2 regions of the Nocardia sp. NPDC004340 genome follow, and region 1 is predicted to be linked to the other one. Evidence: riboswitches for the same ligand, from Rfam matches in the RefSeq annotation. Region 1 holds a riboswitch; the other holds the start of a gene.
What was found. Region 1 has a riboswitch for magnesium ahead of ACWEOI_RS22560 (ABC transporter permease). Riboswitches for the same ligand answer to the same signal wherever they lie in the genome.

Region 1 (8,826 bases):
GCATGGTGGGCCGATGGGCGAAGACGCGCGGGCCGGTCTGAAGTTCTCCAGTCTGGACAGTCCCCTGTTCGACGGGGCGGGGGCCACCAAGGGGGAGCTGATCGACTATCTCGAGGCGGTGGGGGAGCGGATGGTGGGGGCGCTGCGGGAGCGGCCGTTGTCGGTGGTGCGCGTGCGGCCGGGGCAGGAGCCGTTCATGCAGAAGAACCTGCCGAAGTACACGCCGGAGTGGGTGCGGCGGAAGACCTTGTGGGCGGGGAGCTCGAAACGGGAAGTGTCGTACGCCTTGTGCGATGACGTGCGGACGCTGTTGTGGTTCGGGAACCAGCGGGCGGTGGAGTACCACGTGACACTGCTGCTGGCGGAGGATCTGGTCGACTATTCCGGTGGGCCAACCCATCTCGTGCTGGATATCGATCCCGAACCGGGACAGCCGTTCTCGCAGGCGGTGGCCGCGGCCGAGCTGATCCGGCGGGCGCTGGCCGACGACGGGCTGGCGGGGGCGGTGAAGACCAGCGGGTCCAAGGGGGTGCACATCTTCGTGCCGGTGCGGGCGGGGGTCGATATCGAGGACGCGGCGGCCGCCACCCGGGCCATCGCGGCGCGCGCCGAACGGCTCGACCCGGACCTGGCCACCACGGCCTTCATTCGAGAAGACCGGGGCGGCAAGGTTTTCCTGGACTCCACCCGGGCGGGCGGGGCGACGGTGGTGTCGGTGTACAGCCCACGGGTGCGGCCGGGCGCGACGGTGTCGTTCCCGGTCAGCTGGGCCGACCTGCCGGAGATCGATCCGCGCGATTTCACCGTGCGCACCGCCGCCGCCATCCTCGGCGACCGCGATCCGTGGGCCGAGGCCATGCCCGAACCGCAAACGCTCCCGGCGGATCTCATCGCCGAGGGTCACACCATCCCGGTGGCGCGGGTGCAGGCCATGCACGAAGGCAAACGCCGCGCCCGCGCCCGCCGCGCGGACTGATCGAGTCCTATGATGATGGGGGCGGACATGACTGTCCTCCTTTCGAAAACTGTTTCAGCTCAACGAGAAACGCTGTTCGGCCCGGCGCTGCAGTCGCCGCCACACCAGCCGGTTGATGGTCACGGTGACGGCGCTCATCACCACGGTGCCCAGCAGCACCTTCGGAAACAGGTCCGCCGCGGTGGCATTGGTGATGTACGCGCCCAGCCCGTACGCCTCCAGATGGGTGCCGCCCGCCTCGACCACCTCGCCGACCAGCGTGGCGTTCCAGGCCCCGCCGAACGCGGTGATCGCGCCGACCACATAGCCGGGGGCGATCGCGGGCAGGATCAACGACTTCCACCGCAGCCACCCGTGCACGCCGAGATCGTCCATGGCCTCACGCAGATCGGTCGGGATCTGCCCGGCCGCGGCGATCACGTTGAACAGCACGTACCACTGCGCGCCCAGCGCCATCAGCACGATGCCGCCGATATTCAGCGAGACGCCGGTCCAGGTGAGCGCCGCGATCACGAAGATGAACAGGAACTGTGCCGGGAAACTGGCCAGCACCTGCACCACCGGCTGCGCGAACCGGCACACCCGCGGGTTCAGCCCGATCCACACCCCGACCGGCACCCACACCACGGTGGACACCACCAGCAGCACGATCACCCGGCTCAGACTCGCCAGGCCCATGAGCGTGGCGGGCCCGAATTCGGCCAGCCCGACGGTCCTTTCGAAGTAGGCGGCCAGGGTCCAGGTGCCCCAGGCCAGCGCCGCCAGCAGCAGCGCGAAGAAGACCACGTCCCCGGCCCGGCTGCCGGGACGGTCGTCGTAGGCGGACCGGGTGCTGCGCCCGAAGACTCGCATGACGCGATCGATCCCCTCGCCGACCGGTCGGCTCACGCAAGCCAGCCGCCCGGGCACGGTGCTGCGCCGCAGCAGGTCCAGCACGAGACTGCGTGGTACTTCGGCGCTTTCGGTGTGCTCCACCCGGAACCGCTCCGACCACGCCGTGAGCGGCCGCCAGAACAGCACGTTCACGACGACGATGGTGGCCACCATGACCAGCGCGCCCAGCAGCAGTCGCGACACCTGCCCCTGGGAGGTGGCCGCCGCGATGAAGCTGCCCATGCCCGGCAGCGCCTCTTCCCGCCCGGACACGGTGATCACCTCGGACGCGGCGAGCATGAACCACGCGCCGCCGAAGCTCATCATCCCGTTCCAGATCAACGGCACCATGGCGGCCGGCACCTCCAGCTGCCACAACCGCTGCCAGCGGGTGAGCCGCAGCATGCGGGCGGCGTCGTCGAGCTCCCGCGGCAGGGTGCGCACGGCCTGGTAGTAGGCGAAGGTCATGTTCCAGGCCATCGCGGTGAAGATGGCGAACACGCACACCGCCTCCGCGCCCAGGAAGGAGCCGCGGAACAGCGCCACGAACGCGGTCACCGTGATGGAGACCAGCGCCAGCACCGGCACCGATTGCAGTACGTCCACCATCGGGACCAGCACCTTCTCCGCCCGCCGCGAATGCGCTGCCCACTGGCCGACGACCATCGTGAACAGGATCGAGGCCGCCAGCCCCAGGAACATCCGCAGCGTGGTGCGCGCCGCGTAGTACGGCAGTTCCCGGGGATCGGTCGACACCGCTTCCGGTCCGGAGCCCGGCGTCCACGGCACCGACATATCGCGGAACAGCCGCAGCGCCACGGCGATCAGGAACACGGCCATGCCGAGTACCAGAAAGTCGACGGCGCGCAGCCGATTTCGCGGACGCGGCATCGGCTGCCCTGTTTCGGGACGGTTGGGAATGGTGATCTGGAGCGTCATCGGATGAATCCGCATCTAATCGAAAAAGGGCGCGCGGAAATAGGCGCATGCCGAATCACGCGAAAGGGTGATGGTGGCGTCGCCGAATACCGGGGAATTACGAGTGCGCGACAGGAGGTCCGGGGTCGTCATCAGCTGTCATCCGACCGCCACCTCCTCATACAGCTCATACGCGGATTCATCAGCGCACACGAGGGAGGTCGACCCGGGGAATCCGGGGAGGACGCACACCCCTCTCGTCAGAGCTTCGGCACTGCACGACGTGTTCCGAATCGGAAAGCCACTTTGGATTACCCCTTAATCCGGGGAAATCTGTCCTAACCTTGGGCGTCTCTCGACGTCGTGAGATCAGTGGCCTGTGTTCGTGCAGGAGCCTCGCCTATCGAGGTGCGTTATCGAACGTAGTAAAGCCCCGATGAATTGTCAAAGAGTGTTCGCGCACGATCGGTCCGATTCGCCTAGTCTGGTCCGCGTGACGAGAGCGGTGCGCGCGGCGGTGGGGATCGCCTTGATCGGGCTCGCGGTCGTGGGGTGCGGGAACTCCTCGGACCAGCGGGCCGCGGCGACCCCGACGGCCGCGCCCAAGGCGGCCGTGCCGTCTCCCGACACCATCGGCCTGTGCGGCGGCGTGTCCGACGCCGAGGTGGTCGATGCCACGGGATCGGCCGGTGTGCAACGGGTTTCGGCCAATCCGATCGGCTGCGCCTGGCAGCCCGCCACGGGCGGCGACTACGCCGTCACCTTCCACTGGTTCCGGGGCAGCTCGCTGCAGGACCGCCGCGACCAGGTCACCACCGGCAGTCCCGCCACCGTCCGGATCGCCGGGCAGCCGGGCATCGAATGGCGGGGCGCGCAATCCTGCGAGGTCGCAGTGGCATTCGGCGACACCGACTTCATCGACTGGTCCGAACGGTCGAGCGCACGCGCCTGCCAGGGCATCGAGCAGCTGGCCGCGGCCACCCTGACGCAGGCGGGACAGGGCTGATGGCGCGCCCGGGGGTGCGAATCACGGTGGCGGCCTTGCTGATCGCCGCCCTGTCCGGGTGTTCGCACAGCGATCGGCAGGCCGACGCCCGCCCGGCGGCCGATCCGAACCTGCTGGCGGGCTGTGGCCCGCTGGAGGATCAGAAGCTGGCCGCCGCCATCGGCGTCACCGGGATGCGGCGGCAGAGCGAGCCCACGGTGTGCGACTGGACCGCCACGAATCCCGGTGGCGGCGCGGTCGACATCACCTATGCCTGGCTGCGGGACGACACGCTCGCGCGGGAGGTGCGGATCGCCGACCGGTTCGGATACCGCGTGGAGCGGCTCGTGGTGCGGAACTTCGGCGGCATGTACTGGCGGGATCCAGCGGACCCGGGTGGTTGCGCGGTGACGGTGGCCGACACCGGTACCGTCACCTGGTGGGTGCGAAACCGCGATCACACCGCGCGGCCCGATCCGTGCGCGGCGGCCATGAATCTGATGAACGCGACGCTCTCGGTCGACGGCATCTGACGCGCGCGGGAACCGGCCTCAGTGCTCGAGGAACGTGGCGACGATGTTCCAGAACATGTTCGGGTCCACGGTGTGGAAATCCCAGCTCTCGGTGAGGCTGTGGGTGGTGCTCACGATGGACTTGATATCGAAGTCGTGCCGGGTGGCGGTGCCCTTGGCCTCTACGGCGGTGACGACGTAGGCGGTGGCGGTTTCTGCGGTGTGGGGCACGAGGAAGCTCCAATCGAGTACCGGTCCGGGGGAACGCGTGACAGTGTCCTGGCGTTTCCGACCAGTCTGATTTCCGTCCGCCCCGCGCGGGAGTTCCGAAAGCGCCAAACCGGTCCGGGACACGCCAACCTTGCTGTGAGGTAGCCGGAATACCGTACGGTAGGTGCGATTTCGGCTCCTCAACACGGGTCTTCGGGTCCCGGATCGGCCCGGTCCCGCCACCTTTGCACCGCCCGCCGCAGGCTCGCCGGATCCGCGTATCCCAGGAATTCCGCCTGCTGGGCGCGTGGAAGGTGTTCGGCGCGTTGCAATCTGCGGCGACGCGCGTGATCCACCTCACGCCGCCAAGTGGTTCCGGCCTCGGCGAGCCGGCGTTGGAGTGATCTCGGCGATGTCAGCAGCCGCCGCGCAACCACTTCCAGGGTCGCCGCGCCATTGGCGAGAGCCAGATCGATGGCGTCGCCGAGCTGCTCGAGCCAGGTCACCCCGACCTCCGGGGTGGCGGGCAGGGTGGCCGCGTAGGTCAGCAGCACCGCCGTCAGTTCCGGATCGGCCGACTTCATCGGCAGCGCCAGATCCGAGGCCCGCAGCGTCAGCGCATCCGCCGGGGCGTCGAAATCGATTGCACGGGTACCGAACAGCTCGGTGAAGGTGGCGAGATCGGCGGGCGCGGACTGCCGGAAACTCACCCGCGCCGGCACCACCGGGCTGCGGGTGGCTGCGCGTGCCCGCCCCACGAGCAGCGCGAAAGTGGCCTGTATCAACAGTTCCCGGCCCCGGCAGTCCTCCATGGCCGACCGCACCTCGTAGCAGACCTCCTGTTCGTCGCGGCGCGCGACGCGGAAGCCGTAACTCGTGCTGAGACTGCCGGTATGGCGCACGCACGCCTCGAGCGCGTCGCCGAGCGTGGCCGCGGACAGGAACAGATATTCGAGCAGCCCGAACTCGCCGGTGGTGCTCTCGTCGGACACGCGCAGCGCGATATCGGGATCCCCGGTCTCGCGCTCGATCAGCTCCCACACCCGCAGGCAGTACCGGGACGACACCCGGGTGCCCTCACCGCCTTCGCGCCAGGCGGGTACGCCCGCCGTCCGGGCGATCCGGTCGGCGTCGAGTCCGGCCCGCGCCGCCCGCTGCAACGCGAACCGGGCCATGAGAATGCTGTCGTGACAATCGGATCGAGTGTTCACGGCCGACCGTCACCACGTGGCCCGGCGGCGAGCGTTCGCCAGCTCCCGACTCCAACTGGTTCCGGCCGCGGCCAGCCGCCGCTGCACGGTGCGCGGGCTGGTATCCAGCCGCCGCGCGATATCGGATAGTGAGACGGTGTCGAGGGATACCGTCGCGCGGAAGTCCGCGGTGTCGCTGTCCGGACCGGGTGGGGCCGGATCGCTCAGTGAATCGAGTTCGGCCGCAAGCAGATCGACCCAGGCCCGCGCGGGCGGCGTGGACAGGGTGGCGACCGCCGCGCCGCGCCGCAGGACGGCGGCCAGGCCCGGATCGGCGGAATGCTGAGGCCGGTCGAGGTCCGTGCGGCGCAGCGTCAGACTGTCGACCTCGGCCTCGAAATCCACTGCCGCCGTGCCGAAGAACTCCCGGTAGGGACCGTGCCGTCGGGGCGCGCGTTCCCGCAGGGTGACCGCCACCGGCGTGATCCGCGCCCGCGTGGCCAGCCGGGCCCGGCCGGTGAGGAAGGCGAAACTCGCCTGTGCGGCGACCTCCGTGCCCCGGCCCCGCGCCGCCGTCTCCGCCGCGAACGTGACCTGCCGATCGGTCTCGGCGACCACGGCCACCCGCCGGCTGCCCGACAGCCGCGACCCGAATTCCCCTACGGCCCGGAAGCCTTCACCGACCGTCGGCGCGGTCGCGAGCAGGTAATCCATCATCCCCAGTTCCCCCATTCCATGTCGTTCGGCCGCCCGCAGTCCCACGTGCGGCACATCCACCCTGCGCTCGAACAACTCCCACAAGCGGGGATAACACTGACCCGGAACACTTCCCGTCGAAGCGTCCAGCGCGCTCGGCCCGATCCCCGCCGCCCGCGCCAACGCCACCGGATCCACACCCACGGCCCGAGCCCGGGTGAGTACGAAGCGCGCCAGCAGCACGCTGTCCGGTCCGGTCACCCATCCACCTCGGAGCCTGGAGATCCTGCACCGCAGCCGATCCCGGGCGTCATAGCGCGTCGTCCGGGGGCGGCGTCTCAGGTTCGGGGCCTTCGAAGTGCCGCTTGCGGGCCCGGTCCACCTCCAGCCGCCAGGTGGTGCCGGATTCGGCGAGGCGGCGCTGGAGGGTGCGGGGGCTGGTGTAGAGCCGCCGCGCGACATGTTCGAGCAGCGCGTCGGTGCCGTCGAGCACCTCGGCCAGCGCCGTGGCCACCCGGTCGGGCCATTCGGTGGCGCGCGGGGGCGGCGGCGGCATGGTGGCGGCATGGCGGCGCAGCACCGCCGCCAGCATGGGGTCCGCGGTGATCTGCGGCCGCTCGAAGTCGGTGTTGCGGTAGGTGATGCGGTCGACCGGCGCGCCGAATTCCAGGCGGGCCGTGCCGAACTGCTCGGTGAACGCGTCCAGATCCCGCGGCGCGCGCTCGCGGAACTCGATGCTCACCGGATCCATCGGCTGCCCGGTCATCTGGCGCATGCGCGAGACCAGGGAGGACAGCGCCATCTGCACCGACAGCTCGCGGCCGCGGCCCTCGGCGTTGACGGTGTGCACGTCGAAGGTCGACTCGGTCTCGGTCTGCTCGCCGGGATCGATCCGGAAGTTGGTGGAGATGGACCCGATGAACGGGCCCAGCACGGTCAGGCCGGCCCCGACGGTGTCCGCGGTGGAGATCAGATAGTCGATCAGCCCGAACTCGCCCAGCCGGTAGCTGCCGGTGGCGCGCAGGGTCGCGTCGGGGTTGTCCAGCTCGCGTTCGAGCAGCTCCCACAACCGGGGGAAGTAGTGGCTCGGCACCCTCGCGGCATCGTCGGCCAGCAGCCAGCCCGGAATGCCCGCGGCCCGCGCCAGGCGGGCCGGATCCACGCCCGCGGTGCGGGCGCGCGACAACACGAAGCGGGGCAGCAACACGGAGTCGGAGGTGTGCACGTGCCAATGGTGAGGGCAATTCCGGGCCGGAAACCCAGAATTCGCGGAACTGTGAGGCAGCCCGCTCGTCAGGCTCTGATGAAGGTGGCGGCGATGCCCCAGAAGCGCTCGCGGGCGACCGCGCGGAAATCCCATGTCTGCGTGATGTTGTGGGTGGCGCTGACGATCCCGGACACGTCGAAGTCGTCACGGGAGGCGGTTCCCTTGGCCTCCAGGGCGGCGATGACGTAGGCGGTCGCGGATTCCACGGTGTGGGACACGGGTGTTCCGATCTGTCGCAGGGGCAGGGCGGGTGGTCGGGGTGGAGCGGGTTCAGCGGGTGGTGTCGGTCAGTACGTCCTCGTAGCGGTACTCGGTGGGGATGGTGAAGCCTTCCGCGTGCGCCTGTTCCTCGCGGTGGCGCAGGTCCACGCGGCGGATCTTGCCGGAGATGGTCTTCGGCAGTTCGGTGAACTCCACTCGGCGGACACGTAGGTAGGGAGCCAGGTGGTCGCGGGCGTATTCGAGGATGGCGCGGGCGGTTTCGGCGTTGGGTTCCCATCCCGCCGCCAGCGAAACGTATGCCTTCGGCACGGCAAGCCGCGTGTCGTCCGGTTGCGGGACCACGGCGGCCTCCACCACGGCCGGATGCTCGATGAGCACGCTCTCCAACTCGAACGGCGAGACCTTGTAGTCGGAGGATTTGAACACGTCGTCGGTGCGGCCGATGTAGGTGATGTAGCCGTTCGCGTCCCGGGCCGCGACATCGCCGGTGTGGTAGTACCCGTTCGCCATGACCGCGGCATTGCGTTCGGGATCGCCGAGGTAGCCGGTCATCAGGTTGACCGGCCCCGCGGACAGGTCCAGGCAGATCTCGCCCTCGTCGGCGAGCTGCCCGGTGATCGGATCCACCAGCGCCACCGGCACACCCGGCGCGGGACGGCCCATGGAGCCGGGCACCAGCGGCTGTCCGGGCGTATTGCCCACCTGCAGGGTGGTTTCGGTCTGGCCGAAGCCGTCGCGGATGGTCAGGCCCCACGCCTTCTCGACCTGCGCGATGACGTCGGGGTTCAATGGTTCACCCGCGCCGAGGATTTCGCGCAGCCCGGCCGGACGCTCGCCCAGATCGGCCTGGATGAGCATGCGCCACACCGTGGGCGGCGCGCAGAACGTGTTCACCTCGGCCCGGCGCAACTGCGCGAGCAGGGCGGCGGCGTCGAAACGCGCGTAGTTGTAGACGAAGACGGTGGCCTCGGCCAGCC
Region 2 (8,826 bases), on a different contig from region 1:
CTGTTCGCCGCGGGCAGCGCGCACCCAGCCGACAATCACACGGCGATCATCGAATTCCTGGTCCCTGACGTCGATGCCGATTACCGGCGGTTGCGAGACACGGTCGAGGATTTCGTCAACGAGCCCACGACGATGCCGTGGGGGAACCGGTCGTTGCTGTTTCGCGATCCCGACGGCAACCTGATCAACCTCTTCACCCCGGTCACCGCGCAAGCCGCCGCGAAGTTCGCCGGTTGATATCCGCTCATCGGCATAAGTGGGCACTGAAACGGCCCGAGTTCACCTCGGGCCGTTGATCTTCGGGACGACCACGGCTGCTCGACGTGGTGCGCGCTATGCAGACATCCGGATCAGCGACGGCTGTCAACACACTTGTCAGCGTGTTACCTGCTACGAAATACCTTGCCCTGAATCGAAGAGTTGTTCGTTCCGCCGTATTCCTCATAGTAATAGTTCGCCGAAACCACCCGGTTACTGCCGGGCTCACACTTCGGATCACGCAGACGAGTAAACGCGGACCGGTTGCCTGTACCAGACTGATGCAGACGCAATTCGGTTGCCGGCGGACCCGAACTGAATGGCAGCTCGTCTCGGAAGGAAATCGCGGTCGGCGGGGTGGTTTCGACGCTGCCCATGCCGTCACGCAGAGTGACCAGGACCCCGAACCTGTTGTCCGGCGCAGCCTTCACCGGCAACCACTGTGTCCCGTCGCCCGTATAGATCGCCGCCTGTCCCTCGTCCATCCAGTCCGACACTTTCCTGCCGCAGTAGGCATCGGCGACGAGCCCAGCCAGGACACCGGACGGGGCGCCACTGCCCGCCATCAGGGGCGGAATCGTGACCCAGGCACTGACGAGAATGGCAATTACCAGCCCTGCTCCGCCTCGAATCGAAGCGACACGCGTCCGACCGGATCGGGTGCTGTACACATGCACGATCGCTGCCGTGAACGCTACGGCAACTGCGAAACACGCAGCACCGAAGCTCGTTTCGAGGCGTCCGGGTAGCTCTGGCTTGAGGTCGGACAAGTACAGCTCGGTTCCCACCCATTGAGCGAAAAAACTGGCAACAATTCCACCCGCGATGGTGCCGCCAGGAGCGAACGGGTATGGCAACAGCCCGAAAAGGCCAGTGACGAACAGCAGCGGGCTGATCACAAACAGGTACGGCCAATAGACCGTGGGGTTGGCGGCGAATCGGTCACCCGCTTCGAGATCTACTCCCGACCTCGAGAACAGTCCGAGCCCGATCGCCAGCCACGCTACAGCCAGGGCGCCGACAGCAATGACCTGCAATAGGTACGCGAGACGGTTCAAGCGATTCCACGATGTACCACGAGCAGACACGCGGCCACTATATCGGCCAGTTGTGCGCGATCCGGTGACAAAGTGTGGAGAAATCATGGTGACTCCGAAGTCGCGGAGCCCCAACCTGTTCGGAGGACATCGCGGGTACAAGCAGGATCGGCGGCAATTCAGATACGCCCAGCGCCGGCCAATAGCCTCACCAATGGCGCTCGCCCGATGTCGCAGGCGGCACAACGAAGGCAGGCCGTTCGGGTCGCAGCCGGTCTCGCCGCCCGCTAGGCAGCTGACAACGGCTCTAACCGTCCACCACCGGCATGGGCGGAAGTTCTGCGCCGCAACAGATTCCAGTCGCCAACGCCCCGCGTTGGCCGGTTCGATCAGCGGGGAATGCGGATTTCAGTGCATCAGTCGGCCGCTTGATCCGGTGCCCACCCCACCACCGCCGGACTGAGCAATCGGCGATCCTTCCGCTGGCGTCATTTACCGCACTGTGTTCTCGGGCGTCGAGACCGGCAGGTTGTTTTCAGGAACCGAGATCGAGCAGGCCGAGATCTTGACCACCGCGCAGAGAACAGTGGCGACAGTCCCGGCCGAACCCGAGGCCGAACCGGTCGACGGCGATTCGGCTGCGGCCAAACCCGTTCCGGCGGTGAGGACCGCGGCGGTGAGCACGACGAGGGCAAGGGTACGACGCATGAGTATTCCCCGATACTTGATGTGAAACAGTTGCGCTTCGCAATATACCGCCTCACGGGTGTACGCCACTCGGCATTCGGCAGTTGAGGACGTTCTGTACCGCACCAGGTTCCGGCTGCTGGGCGCACTGGCCGGTTCGGTCTGCGCGGTACGTACGTTCAGCCCGCGCCGGATCGGCACGGTCAGGACGGGTTGTTTGGTGGTCAGCCGCGCCGGCTTGGCCGCCGGTGTCGACCGCGGTGTCGATCCAGTCGGAGGTGGTGCGGCCATGGATGACGCGCCCATGGACGCGGTCCTCCCGCTCGAACAGGGATCTCACCACGCCGACCAGCGTCGCCGACACATCTGAAATGTCCGATCGACGGTCCGGCGCGCCGATGTGACACAGGGCTCGCCGATATGCGAATAGCGGCTTTGACTTTTAGCGAGTCTTTAACTAGGTTCCCTGTTGCACCTCGATAGGCGAGGCTCCTGCACGAACATAGGCCACTGATCTGACGACGTCGAGAGACGCCCAAGGTTAGGACAGATTTCTCCGGATCAAGGGGTAATCCAAAGTGGCTTTCCGATTCGGAACACGTCGTGCAGTGCCAAAACTCTGACGAGAGGGGTGTGCGTCCGCCCCGAGAGTTCCGGGCGACCTCCCCGCGTGCGTTGACGAATCGCGTTCTACCAGTGAGGAGGTCGGGTAGCAAGATGACACCCGATGATGACCCGGGATCTCCGGGCCGGCCCCTCCACCTCGGTCCGGGCCGCTAGCCAGCACACCAACACCGCGTCGATATCTCGACGCACATAATTCTCCGATATCACGATGCCGCCTACGCGGCACCGGATTATTCGCGTGCACATTTCACGAATGAATTCGGAGATTCGCATATATCCGACCCGTCGGCACCACCGTGCTCGACGGTATTCGATGCTGCCCGGAAACCGATGCGGGCAGCGGTATCCCGAGGGGAAACATCCCGATGAGAATTCGCTTGCTCGCATTCGCCACCGCGGCGCTGACCGCCGCCGGACTGGTCGCCCCGGCCGCCGCTTCGGCCACGGCACCCGGACCGGACGTCCGGCTCGCCGACGCTGTGAACGTTCAGGCCGTATCCGGCGACGCCCGGATCGTGGACCGATCGGTGGTGCTGCACACCGACCTCGGCACGTTCCGAACCACCACCGACCAGCTGCAGATCCTCGATCCGCAGGGCGTGGTCGTGGGGGCGATCCCGCTGACCCTCACGAAGCAGGACACGACGTACCCGATCGACGCCCGCATCGACGGCGACAGCGCCACCCTCACCCCGAACCCGGATCGGGCCCGACCGGTCAGCGCCGAGGAACGACGCATCGCCGCGGAGCTGCACGCCGTCGCGGAGGCACAAGCCGAAGACCCTGCGGCACAGCAGATTGCCGATCCCGACAGCTTCGAGGATCGGATGAATACCGTCTTCCAGAACGTCAACAACGAGCTCACCGTGGCCCTGGCGGTGGGCACGCTGCTGGGTGCCGTCATCGGCGCGCCGCTGGGCTGCGTCCTGCTGGGCGCGGGCCAGGGTCTCGCGGTCGGCGCATTGACGTTGGGCACGTTGGCGATTCCCGGCGCCATCACCGGCTGTCTGGAGGGCGCGGTGGCCGGGGCCGGGATCGGCGTCGTGGTTTTCAACCTGCTCGTCGGCGTACCGGCGGTGCTGGCCTCGGCCGTGCACGCCTTCAACGTCATGACCGCACCGCCCGCGGTCGCCGCCGAATCGACCAACTGAGTTGCGACGAAGCCCCTCGGAGCGAGGTGAACAGCAATGACTCTTGAATTGGCAATTCCGGACCGCCCCAAGACGACTCCCGAGATACCGCGGGCACGCGGCCGGCTCCGAGCGGTGGACTACCTGATCATCGGCGCGGGCGTGCTGCTGATCCTGCTGGTGCTGCGGCTGATTCGGGACATGTCGGTGCCCTGGACGCCGGATACCGGAACCGAGGCCGTATCGACCGATCCCGCGAATCTGCCCTATTACGCGGCCCGCACCACGCTGCGCATGTTCATCGGGCTGGCGGCGTCCATCCTCTTCACACTGATCGTCGGCCAGTGGGCGGCGCGCTCGCGGCGGGCCGAGAAGGTGCTCATCCCGGCCCTCGACGTGCTGCAGTCGGTACCGGTGCTGGCGCTGGTCTCGATCACGGTCACCGCGTTCGTGGGCCTGTTCCACGGCTCGTATCTGGGCGCGGAGGCGGCGTGCATCTTCGCCATCTTCACCGCGCAGGCCTGGAACATGACCTTCGCCTACTACCAGGCGCTGCGCAATATGCCCCGGGAGCTGGATGATTCGGCCCGCATGATGCGGCTCACCCGCTGGCAGCGGTTGTGGCAGCTGGAGGTGCCGACGGCGATGGTGCCGATGATCTGGAACGGCATGATGAGCTTCGGCGGCGCGTGGTTCATGCTCGCGGCCTCGGAGGTCATCACGGTATCCGGCCGGGACGAAGCGTTGCCCGGCATGGGTAGCTTCATCGCGGCGGCCACCTCAGAGGCCCAGGTCGGCAATCTCATCGTGGGTGCGCTGGTCATGGTGCTCACCATCGTCCTGGTGAACGTGGTGTTCTGGCGGCCGCTCACGGCGTGGTCGGAGCGATTCCGGGTGGAGCACACCGAAAGTGCGCAGGCCCCGAGGAGTCTGGTGCTCGACCTGCTGCGCCGCAGCACGGTGCCGGGCCGGCTGGCACGGGTGCTACGGCCGGTCGGTGAGCACGTCGATCGCCTCATGCGGGTCTTCGGGCGCAGCACCCGTTCCGCCTACGACGAGCGCGCGGGCAGCCGCATCGGCGATGTGCTCTTCTTCGGACTGCTCTTCGCCGCGCTCGCCTGGGGCACCTGGGCACTCGCCTCCTACTTCGAACGAACCGTGGGCCTGGCCGAATTCGGGCCGACCTCGCTGATGGGGCTGGCCAGCCTCGGCCGCGTGATCGTGCTGCTGGTGGTCTCCACCATCGTGTGGGTGCCGGTCGGCGTGTGGATCGGGATGAATCCGCGCGTCTGCCGGTTCGCTCAGCCGGTGGTGCAGGTGCTGGCCAGTTTCCCGGCCCAGTTCTTGTTCATCTTCGTCATCGCGGCGCTCACCTACACCGGCATCTCACTGAATGTCGGCGGCATCGTGCTGATGGCGCTGGGTGCGCAGTGGTACGTGCTGTTCAACGTGATCGCGGCGGCCGGGCAGATCCCGACGGACCTGCGCGAGGCCATGGACGATCTCGGCGTGCACGGCGTGCAGCGCTGGAAGTCGTTGATATTGCCCGCGATCGCGCCCGGCTACGTGGTCGGCGCGATCACCGCGTTCGGCGGCGCGTGGAACGCCACGCTGGTCGGCGAGGTCGTGGAGGCCGGGAACACGCGTATGGAGGCCTACGGCCTGGGCGCGTACATCACCAACGCCACCACCGACGACGTCTTCGCCAGGGTGCTGCTCGGCACCGTGGTGATGAGCGTGGTCACGGTGACGATCAACCGCCTGTTGTGGCGACGCCTGCAGCGCACCGCCGAACGACGATTCTCGCTGAGCTGAAACACTTTTCGAAAGGAGGACCCATCGTGTCCGCCCCCATCATCACCGTCGATCGTGTCACCAAGAACTTCACCAACCCCTCCGGCGAGCAGCTACCGGTGCTCTCGGATGTCTGCCTCGAGCTGCGCGAGGGCGAAATCGTCGCGCTGCTGGGCAAATCCGGCTCCGGAAAGTCCACGCTACTGCGGATCATCGCGGGCCTGATGCTCCCCTCCGCGGGGTCCGCGCGCATCCGGCAGACCGAGATCACCGAGCCGAATGCCGATACCGCCATGGTGTTCCAGACCTTCGCGTTGATGCCGTGGCTGACCGTGCGGCAGAACGTCGAACTCGGCCTTCGCGCCCAAGGTGTTTCGGCCTGGGAGCGCGCCGAGCGGGTAACCGACGCCATCGACATGATCGGCCTGGACGGCTTCGAGAACGCCTATCCCAAGGAGCTTTCCGGCGGCATGCGCCAACGAGTGGGATTCGCCCGCGCCCTGGTGGTGCAGCCGGAGGTGCTGCTCATGGATGAGCCGTTCTCAGCGCTGGACGTCTTGACCGCCGAGAACCTGCGCGGCGAACTCATGCGACTGTGGGCGGAGACCGCCTTCCCCACCAAAACCATGCTGCTGGTCACCCACAATATCGAGGAGGCCGTGCAGCTGGCCGACCGAATCCTGGTGCTGGACAACAATCCCGGGAGAATCAAGGGTGAGATCCAGGTGCGTCTCCCGCAGCCGCGAGACCCGCGCGGCGCGGGGTTCCAGGCGCTGGTGGACCAGGCCTATCGGATGCTCACCGACGCCACCTTCGATGGCAGCTGGCCGAGCATCACCCCCAGCCCCACCACCCGGCCGCTGCCCGATGCCGGGGTGGACGGAATCGGCGGCATGCTGGATTTTGTTGCCGCCCAGGGCGGGCGGGCCGACCTGCCAGATCTGGCGGGCGGGCTGCGCTTCGAGGTCGACGATCTGATGCCGCTGGTCGACGCCGCCACCATGCTGGGGCTGGCCACCACCGCCGACGGGGATATCGAGCTCACCCTCGACGGCACCCTGTTCACCGAGGCCGATATCGACAGTGCGAAGGCCATTTTCGCGCGGCTGGCACGAGCCAATGCGCCCCTGATCGCGGCGATCGACCACGCGCTGACCAGCGCGCGCAACCAGCGACTGCGCGACGGCTTCTTCCTCGACCTGCTGCGGCGGGGCTTCACCGAGGACGTCGCGCGGCGACAGCTGCGGATCGCCATCGACTGGGGCCGCTACGCTGAACTCTACGAGTACGACGCCGCCGAGCGGCTGCTGACGCGGCATCCGGACGAGGCCTGAGGCGTCAGCTGTTGCCGCGAGCCCGGGCGCGGCGCGTGCCCTCGCGCATGGCCTGCACCCGGGCCACCGGGGGATGGTGTGGACCTACCGGTGAATCGATCGCGACCAGGCGAAGGTCGCCACTCTCGACACTCAGTCCATTTGCCCGTTTCGGGTCGTATGATCAAAAATGGAATCGAGCACCCGAATATCACGGTGGAAATTCTTCACCGAAATCGGTTTTGTACCTGGTTACACGCTCCTTCACCGGCACCCCGAACCTGCGCTCACCCTGCTGCGCCCACTCGCGCAGAACACGGAGGATCCGCGCCATGGCCCGCTACCGGCCTCTGATCGCCCGCTATCCCGAAGCGTTCGCCCATCATGCCGCGACGCTGTTGCCCGACCTCGGAGGTGCCCGATGACGGTCGGCGCTGAACCGACCTTGCGGATCCCGACCATGGCCCAACTGCTCTCGGTACTGGCCGAGGCCGCCGAACTCGAACACGGGGTGATGTGCGGGTACCTGTACGCGGCGTTCGGGCTACGCACAGATCCGGCGGGGGGCCTGCCACCGCGGCAAGCCGAAGCGGTACGGCGCTGGCGCGATGAGCTGATCAGCATCGCTGTCGAGGAAATGGTTCACCTCGCGCTGGTGTCCAACCTGATGGTCGCGCTCGGAGCCCACCCCCACTTCGGGCGGCAGAACTTCCCCGTTCCACCGGGCTGTCACCCTGCCGACATTCGGCTGGCCCTGGCGGGATTCGACCTCGAGACGCTCGACCACCTGATCTTCCTGGAACGGCCCTTCGGCAGCACCGTCACCGACCCGCCGGCATTCGGCGGGGGGCCCGACTATCTCCGCGGCACGGCCGCCGGCAGGTTCTTCCCGGCCGGCCAGGACTATCCGACCATCGGCGACCTCTACCAAGCCATTGCACGATCACTGGCCGACCTGGCCTCCTCCCAGGGCGAGGACATCCTGTTCTGCGGGGGATCCGCGGCCCAGGTCGGCCCCGATGTCGTCGCCTTGCCCGGACTCATCTCGATCACGAACCTCGCCGAGGCGACCACGGCCATCGACACCATCATCACCCAAGGCGAAGGCGGACCGGCCAAGGAGGATCACAACCACTTCGCGCGGCTACAAGCCCTACGGACCGAATACCAGCAGATCCTCGCCGAGGACCCGGCATTCACTCCGTCATGGCCGGTCGCCACCAATCCGGTGATGCGCCGCCCGCCCGAACCCGCGGGCAAGATCTACATCGACGCGCCCGAGGCCGCCGCCGTCAACGACGCCGGAAACGCCGTCTACACCCTGATGCTGTGCTGCCTCAACCAGGCTTACGGCCGACCCGCCGACAGCGCCCCCGCCGACAGATTGGCGCTGATCGACACTGCGATCAGCATGATGGGCATCATCAGCACACTCGGAACGGCTCTGGCGCAACTGCCCGCCTCCACGACACACCCAGGAATCAACGCTGGACTCACCTTCGAGGCACCGCGCGCGCTGCGCCCACTGCTCAACGGTCCCTCCGAATGGCGCATCCTGACGTTTGCGCTACACCAGCTCGCCGACGGAATCTCCCAGCTACCAGCCGTCACCGACCCGGCCGCGATCGCAGCACGTCTACGTGCACAAGCCGAGCCCTTTGCTCGACGTGCCGGCTGAGAACCAGGAGTCATCCACCGTCCGCAGCCGCTGAATAGGGCATTCGAATTCGTTTGGCTTCCAAGGGTGTTGGGCGTATGGGGTCGCCGATGCGAGGACGGGGCGGGCGGCGCAGGCCCGCCCGGAACTCAGCAGTGCGGGGTGTCCACGATCTTGACCTGGGTAAACGGGGCGATGCCGGGTCCGGAGAGGCTGCCGTTCGGGCCGGCGCAGGAGATGTAGCCGGAGGAGTCCTTGATCAGGGCGGCGTCATCGTTTCTGGTGTTGACCACTCCCCAGGCGCCGCGGCTGTTCGAGCCGAG

Region 2: linked by a shared signal. The riboswitch ahead of ACWEOI_RS19350 (hypothetical protein) and the one ahead of ACWEOI_RS22560 (ABC transporter permease) in region 1 are both predicted to bind magnesium.

What each region holds. Positions count from the first base shown of each region.
Region 1 covers NZ_JBSGDW010000005.1:322,718-331,543, forward strand. The annotation lists gene ACWEOI_RS22555 (DNA polymerase domain-containing protein) at 14-976, shown strand; gene ACWEOI_RS22560 (ABC transporter permease) at 1,031-2,788, opposite strand; M-box (ykoK) riboswitch at 3,013-3,182, opposite strand; gene ACWEOI_RS22565 (DUF3558 family protein) at 3,261-3,773, shown strand; gene ACWEOI_RS22570 (DUF3558 family protein) at 3,773-4,285, shown strand; gene ACWEOI_RS22575 (hypothetical protein) at 4,304-4,495, opposite strand; gene ACWEOI_RS22580 (AraC family transcriptional regulator ligand-binding domain-containing protein) at 4,675-5,649, opposite strand; gene ACWEOI_RS22585 (AraC family transcriptional regulator ligand-binding domain-containing protein) at 5,695-6,621, opposite strand; gene ACWEOI_RS22590 (AraC family transcriptional regulator ligand-binding domain-containing protein) at 6,671-7,585, opposite strand; gene ACWEOI_RS22595 (hypothetical protein) at 7,654-7,845, opposite strand; gene ACWEOI_RS22600 (AMP-binding protein) at 7,898-8,826, opposite strand, start outside.
Region 2 covers NZ_JBSGDW010000004.1:560,464-569,289, forward strand. The annotation lists gene ACWEOI_RS19335 (VOC family protein) at 1-237, shown strand, start outside; gene ACWEOI_RS19340 (hypothetical protein) at 384-1,346, opposite strand; gene ACWEOI_RS19345 (hypothetical protein) at 1,788-2,288, opposite strand; M-box (ykoK) riboswitch at 2,451-2,620, shown strand; gene ACWEOI_RS19350 (hypothetical protein) at 2,975-3,760, shown strand; gene ACWEOI_RS19355 (ABC transporter permease) at 3,797-5,554, shown strand; gene ACWEOI_RS19360 (ABC transporter ATP-binding protein) at 5,581-6,867, shown strand; gene ACWEOI_RS19365 (ferritin-like domain-containing protein) at 7,037-8,524, shown strand; gene ACWEOI_RS19370 (hypothetical protein) at 8,653-8,826, opposite strand, start outside.